One region of the Kitasatospora sp. NPDC001175 genome, then DNA from elsewhere that is predicted to be linked to it. Evidence: riboswitches for the same ligand, from Rfam matches in the RefSeq annotation. Region 1 holds a riboswitch; each other region holds the start of a gene.
The links. A riboswitch is a leader RNA that binds a small molecule or an ion and turns the genes downstream of it on or off. The one in region 1 is predicted to bind cyclic di-AMP.
Positions count from the first base shown of each region.

Region 2: it holds a riboswitch for cyclic di-AMP, as region 1 does, so the genes downstream of both, ACWDAK_RS13875 (transglycosylase family protein) here and ACWDAK_RS14840 (transglycosylase family protein) in region 1, are expected to answer to the same signal.
Region 3: it holds a riboswitch for cyclic di-AMP, as region 1 does, so the genes downstream of both, ACWDAK_RS37380 (CAP domain-containing protein) here and ACWDAK_RS14840 (transglycosylase family protein) in region 1, are expected to answer to the same signal.

Region 1 covers NZ_JBSFJU010000016.1:120,028-122,282, forward strand. Annotated here, with positions in the region: gene eno (phosphopyruvate hydratase) at 1-102, opposite strand, end outside; gene ACWDAK_RS14840 (transglycosylase family protein) at 336-1,181, opposite strand; cyclic di-AMP (ydaO/yuaA leader) riboswitch at 1,186-1,366, opposite strand; gene ACWDAK_RS14845 (cytochrome P450 family protein) at 1,681-2,255, opposite strand, start outside.
Region 2 covers NZ_JBSFJU010000015.1:53,812-56,066, reverse strand. Annotated here, with positions in the region: gene ACWDAK_RS13875 (transglycosylase family protein) at 1-965, opposite strand, end outside; cyclic di-AMP (ydaO/yuaA leader) riboswitch at 970-1,114, opposite strand; gene ACWDAK_RS13870 (nucleotide disphospho-sugar-binding domain-containing protein) at 1,620-2,255, opposite strand, start outside.
Region 3 covers NZ_JBSFJU010000100.1:10,533-12,787, forward strand. Annotated here, with positions in the region: gene ACWDAK_RS37380 (CAP domain-containing protein) at 197-1,120, opposite strand; cyclic di-AMP (ydaO/yuaA leader) riboswitch at 1,123-1,255, opposite strand; gene ACWDAK_RS37385 (DsbA family protein) at 1,559-2,200, opposite strand.

The sequences.
Region 1 (2,255 bases):
ACGACCGGTGCTGCCGTCGTCGAGGCCGACCTCGACCTCGACCGTGGGGTTGCCGCGCGAGTCGAGAATCTCACGGGCTACGACGACATCAATGGACGGCACGAGGCATCTCCTAGCGGAAGCAGGTCCTACGGACAGGGGGTGCAGTCTGCGGACGATTGCGGAGTCGTTACGACCAGAGCCTAACCGCACCGGGCCTCCGGGCCACGCTGCCCTTGGCTCCGTCTCAGCGTGTGGCCGCTCTACCAGCCGGTAGTTCACCTGAATGACCACAAGCGCGACAAGTGGGGCCGTTTCCGCGACGCGGCGGAAACGGCCCCTCATGCCACCTGGGGTCAGCCCAGCTTGAGCACCTGACCGGGGAGGATCAGGTTGGCGTTGCCGCCGATGGTGGCGCGGTTGACGTCGTAGAGGTGCTGCCAGCCACCGGAGAGGTGCTGGGCCTGGGCGATGCCCGACAGGGTGTCACCCTCCTTGACGGTGTAGTCGCCGGTGGCGGCGCTCTGCGTGGTGGCCGCGGCGGACACCGGGCTCTGCGCCGGGGCCTTCTCGGCGGCGCCGCCCGCGAACTGCTCGTAGATGCTCTGGTGGCTGGTCCAGTACCAGCCGCCGCTCTTCTGGTACCAGTACTTGCCCGACTCGGCGTCGTAACCGGCCTTGCCCGGGAAGGACGGAGTGGCAACCGTGCGCGAAGAGTCCTGGGAGGACTGGCTCTTGTAGCTCTTGGTGCTGCTCTTGCTGCCCGAGGAGCCCGAGCCGGAGCTGCGGGTGTGGCTGCTGGTGTCCACGTCGGCGGCCGAACCGCCCCTGGACAGACCTGCCTTGACGGAGCAGACCGGCCAGGCGCCGGGACCCTGCGAGGCGAGGACCTTCTCGGCGATCGCGATCTGCTGGCCCTTGCTCGCCTGGTTGGCCTGGCCCGCGTACTGGCCGCCGCCGTAGGCCTTCCAGGTGCTGGAGGTGAACTGGAGTCCGCCGTAGAAGCCATTGCCGGTGTTGATGCTCCAGTCGCCGCCGCTCTCGCAGTCGGCGACCTTGTCCCAGGCCGACACGGAGGCGGCGTGTGCGCCGGTGGCGGTGAGCAGCGGCAGCGCTAGACCGACGCCGGCCACACCGGCAGCGGCGATGGCCTTCTCGGCCTGGGTCTTGCGACGATGACGGCCCGAACCGGTGAACAGCATGAAGGTGTCCTCTCCGCACGCCTGCGAGGTGAGCTGTCGGGTTCGGACCGGGAGGTTGGCCCGGCCGCGGCGAGCGGGACAGGAACGCTTCCTGCCCTGCCGACGCGGCTTCACCCCAAGCCGTGGGAACGGCGACGAAACCTGGGTCCCCCGCCCTTGCCCAAGGGTTCTGGTCGGTGTCCCGAGGCGTGATGGGCAAGGTTTGGCGTTCCACGCAACGGGGTTCGCAGCTGCGAACTCATCGGAGACTACGCATACCGTCACACCAATCACAAGCTCATATCCCGTACATCACACGAGAATTACGCTGTGTTTATATGCGCCCACAAACGATGTGACTTTGTCCGGTTTGATGCGCATTCAGAGATCGACAAACGGGGACAAGCCCGACACGCCGTCAGCTCGACACGCCCGGTTCGCCGGGTGTCCGGAAGGCGGCGCGGACCATGTGGCACATCTCACCGAAATCCCGAGAATGACTTCTGGATTACGGGGAAGATCAGCCCTGTCGCGCGGTAAAGGAAACCGGGAGTTCGCGCAGGCCACGCATGATCAGACCGCCGCGCCAGCGCAGTTCGGCGCCTTCGGCGGCAAGGGTCAGGTCGGGCAGCCGGGTCAGCAGGGTCGCCAGCGCGATCTGGCCTTCCAGCCGGGCCAGCGGAGCGCCGATGCAGTAGTGGATTCCGTGGCCGAAACCCAGGTGCGGGTTGTCCTTCCGGGCCAGATCGAGCGTGTTCTGCGCGGCGAACCTGGCCGGGTCGCGGTCCGCGGCCGCCAGCACCACCAGCACCGGGTCGCCGACCGGGATCTCCACCCCGCCGATGGTCAGCGGACTGGTCGCGAACCGCCAGGTGGCCAGCTCCACCGGCCCGTCGTAGCGCAGCAGTTCCTCCACCCCGGTGGCCAGCAGCTCCTTCTCGCCGCGTGCCACGGACTCCTGCAGCAGCGCGCGCTGCCCCGGGTTGCGCAGCAGCGCGTACAGACCGTTGCCGATCAGGTTGACGGTGGTCTCGAAGCCGGCGAAGAGAAGGATGAAGGCCATCGCGGCGGCCTCGTTCTCGGTGAGGTGCTCGC
Region 2 (2,255 bases), on a different contig from region 1:
GCGGCCGGGGTGTTCGCAGTCGAGGGGGCCGACGGCTGGGCGGGCGCGGCGGGGGAGGCCGGCGTCACGGGCGCGGCGGCGGCGCCGGAACCCGCGGTGGGTGTGCCCGGAAGCTGCGGGGTACCGGTCGCGGAGCCGGGGGCGGGGGTGCCGGTCGCCGGCATCGAGGGGGTGGCCCCCGTCGTCGGGACGCCCGGCTGCGCCGGCTGCGAGGTGCCCGGAGCCGCCGGGCTCGGCGAGGTGGTGTCGGTGCCGGCGCTCGGCTGGGCGGTGGCCGCCGCGCTGTCCATGTGCTTGATGTAGATGTCGTGCTGGACGGTCCAGTGCCAGACGCCGTTGTCCTGGTACCAGTACACGCCGGCGGCCGGGTCGTAGCCCGCGCGGCCGGGGAAGGTCGGAGCTGGGGTGCCGGGCGGAGTGGTGTCGGCGGAAGGCACGCTCGGAGTGGGGGCGGCCGCCGGGGCGTCAGGCGCGGGGGCCGGCGTGGGCGTGGCCGAAGCCTGCGAACCGGGCGCGGTACCGGCCTTGTCGCCGTCATCGTTCTGACGGCCCTTGTCACCGTCATCGTGCCGGCCGCCCTTGCCGCCCTGATCGGTCAGACCGGCCTGCGCGGCGCAGTTGGGCCAGAGGCCGGTGCCGGAGTCTTCGAGGACCCGCTCGGCCACGGCTATCTGCTGGCTCCTGGTGGCGTGGTCGGGCTCGGCGGCGTACTTGTCGCCACCGTGCGAGACCCAGGCGCGCTGCGTCAGACCGAGGCCGCCGTAGTGGCCCTGGCCGTCGTCAGCGCTCCAGTTGCCGCCGGTTTCGCACTGGGCCACGGCGTCCCAGGTCTTGACGGGCGCGGCGTGTGCCCCGGAAGCGGTGAGCAGCGGGAGCGCCAGACCCACGCTCGCCACGCCGGCGGCGGCGATGGCGCGGTCGGCCTGGGTGGGACGGCGGTGGCGGCCAGAGCCGGAAAAGACCACGGAACATTCCTCTCCGTACGCCTACGAGGTGAGCTGTCGGGTTCGGACCGGGAGGTGGCCCGGCCGCGTGGGTACGCGGCTTCACCCCAAGCCGTGGGGGACGGCGACTGACCTGGTTCCCCCGCTCCTGCCCAGGGTGTGCTCGATGTCCCGGAGCGCGAATGGGCAGGACTCGGCGTACTGCGTCCGGGAGTCCGCAACGGCGAACTGCAGGGAGATTAGAGGGATCATCACCTGGATAACAAGCCCGCATCCGGTGCATCACACAAAAATCACGACATTCGTTCAGCCTTCCACTGGACTCCGGCTCTGCTGCTGCCCACGAGCCCGGGGCCGGCTCCGCATGGACACTCAGAGCGGGGAGCGGAGTTGGGTGTGCCGCTGCTGTACCGGGGCCGCCGTTCGACCGCGCCCGCCCGCCCGCGCCCCGAGATCGTGCACCTCCCGATCACCGGTGTCGCCCCGCACCAGGTCCGCCTCGCCTGGTGCGGGACGCGTGCCTCGCCGCTGACCGAGGAGTTCGCCGAGCCCACTGTCGGGTGCAGGAACACCGCTGAGCGGCGCGCGGACCAGCGTGGGCGACCACGCACCTCGGAGATGTGCGGTCATGCTGGTTCCCGCGCCCCTCGGCGGACGTGACGGATCGGGCGGTGCTCAGCGGGTCTCGCGGTACAGCCGCTCGAAGTCGCCGACCAGGGCTGCCGGCGACGGCAGTTCGTCGATCTCGTCCTGCAGGGCGGCAGCCGCGTCGCGCAGGGTCTTGTCGTCGAGCAGCCGGGTGAGCAGCGTGGCGTCCACCGAGTCGCTGTCCGAACGCAGCCCGTACCCCTTGGCCACGGCGGCGTCCACGTTGATGAAGTGGTCGGCGCCCTGCGGCAGGATCAGCTGCGGCACGCCGGCGACGGCGGCGGTGAGCATGGTCCCGGAACCGCCGTGGTGGATCACGGCGTCGCTGACGTCGAGGAGCTCGGCCAGCGGCGTCCACGGGAGCGGACGGATGTTGTCGGGCAGGGTGCCCAGCGGGCTCAGGTCGGCGCTGCCGACGGCGAGCAGGAAGTCCGCGTCGACCTCGGCGGCCTGCTCGGTGAGCCAGGCGATCGGGTTGACACCGGCGTACTCGGTGAGCACCGTGCCCAGGGTGACCGCGATCCGGCGCCGCTCACTGCGGCCGACGAGATCGGAGGGAACGACACCGCCGCCGTTGAAGGGGACGTAGCGGACCCGCCAGCCGCCGCCGTCACCGCCGAGCGAGGCCGGTACCACGTCGATCACGGTGCGCTCGCCGGGACC
Region 3 (2,255 bases), on a different contig from region 1:
GACAAATATTTGAGGAAATATCCCCACTTGGCTATCGGGGTCGTCGCCGAGGGGCCGGCGACCGCCGACCCGCCCGACCGTGCGAGGTTCCGCCGTGCGCGCTCCGCCCCACGGGCCTGGCGCCCGCGAGGCGGAGGCGCCCGACCCGCCCCCCGGGGGGGCGGGTCGACCTCGGCCTACGTCCTTGACGGACGGGTCAGTTGGAGAAGTCCTGGGTGAGCCAGACGGTTCCACTGGCATCCCGGTAGACGGCGATGCCGATGTGGGTGAACTCGCTGCTGAGGATGTTCTTGCGGTGGCCGTCGTCCGGCGGCGTCTCGTTCAGCATGTCCTGGGTCAGACTGACCGCCATTGCGGCGATGTCCTGGGCCGAGGTGGAGACCCCGTTGCCGTAGCCTATGTTCTCCCCGACGGCGTTCCACTGGACGCCCGCGGCCGTCACCCGTGCACCCAACTCGGCCTCGCCCGGGCACTGGTGGGACATGCCGCAGCCGCCGGCCATCGTCTGGTTGTGGGCCTCGGAGCTGCTGGTCAGCCCTGCCGTGATGGTGTAGGCCGGCAGACCCTGGGCGGCCCGCGCCTGGTTGATCAGGCCGAGCACCTGCTGCACGGCGTCCGAGCTCGAACCGGTCTGCGCGGCCGGGGTGGTGGCCGCGGGGGCGGGGGCGTGCGTGGCCGGGGCGGACGGAGAGGCGGCCGGGGACGACGGCGCGGACGTGTGCGACGCCGGGGCCGAAGTCGGAGCGGAGGGCCGCACGGAGTGGGAGCCCTGGGACTCGCCGCCTGGGCGCGCGGTCGCGGATTCCGAGGCGTGGGAGGCCGGGGCGGACGGCGACGGCGAGGCGTGCGAGGCTTCGGCCGAGGCCGGAGCGGAGGGCCGCGCGGCGTGCGGGCCGGCCTGGTGGTGGTGCTGATCGGAGTCGTTCTGGTGCCGGTACTGGTGGTGCTCCTGCCACCCGGCATGGCTCGCGTAGGTGTGGGAGCCGGGCGCGGCGGAGGCTCCGCTCGCGCTCAGCAGCGGCAGCATGAGGCCGGCGCCGGCGATCCCGGCGGTGGCGGCCAGCCGCGGGGTGTGCCTCCGGCGCGCGCGGCGATGCCGGCCGGTACCTGAAGTCAGCATGGGGCGTCCCTCTGCGACGCCTGCGAGGTGAGCTGTCGGGTTCGGGCCGTGAGGTAGCCCGGCCGCACACGGCGGCTTCACCCCTAGCCGCGCTCGTCTCGCCCGCGAACGGGTCGAGCAGGGCGCGGCAAACTACCTGGTTCCCCCGCTCCTGCCCGGTGCACTGCTCGACGTCCGGCCGACCGGTGGACAGGACTCGGCGTCCCGGCGGCAGGGTCCGCAGGTGCGAACAGCCTGAACGCTAGGCAGATCGACCCGGAAGACACAAGTTCGTATCATGCGCATCACATGGACATCCAGTGAAGATCTGATGGATTGCCATATTCACTGACACAATGCTGCATAAGTGCCCTAATCGGACAAATCTCTCGACTGTCCATGGCGGTCACGGCGGCCACCGCCCCCCCCGGGGGGGGCGGACGAGGCGGCCGGCGCGCGTCAGTCGACGATCGGCCCGCATGTGCGGCCGCGCTTGAGTTCGAAGAACCCCTCGGCCTCCGTGACGAGCAGTATGCCGTCCCACAGCCGCCCGGCCGCCTCACCGCGGGGGATCGGGCTCACCACCGGACCGAAGAACGCATTGACCGAGCCGTCGGGACCGGCGATGTGGATCGCGGGCACGCCGAGGTCCTCGCCGATGGGGTCGAGGGCCGCCCGGTTGCCGGCCAGCAGGACCGGGTCGAGCCCGGCGTCGTCGGCGGCGTCGGCGAGTCCGGCGGGCAGGCCCGCCTCCTCCAGCGCGGCCAGGTACAGCTCTCGGCCGATGGGGGCCTTCTCGAGGTGGATCCGGTTGCCGAGGGCGGTGTACAGGTCCCGCAGCACCTCGCTGCCGTGCGCGCGTTCGGCGGCCAGCACCACCCTGGCCGGGCCCCGCCGTTCGGCGAGCCACTGGCGGTACCAGTCGTCCACCTCGCGGCCGTCGTTGTGCGCGGCGAGGCCGAACACCCGGAACCGGCTGCGGACCTGACGGACCTGCTCCACCTCCAGCAGCCAGCGCGAGCCGATCCACGCCCACGGGCACACCGGGTCGAACCACATGTCCACGGCCGTCGTCTCAACGGTCGTCTCGACAGTCGTCATGTACGAATCTCCTGCTCCTTGAGTGTCCGAGGAGACGCTACGTGACCAACTGGCC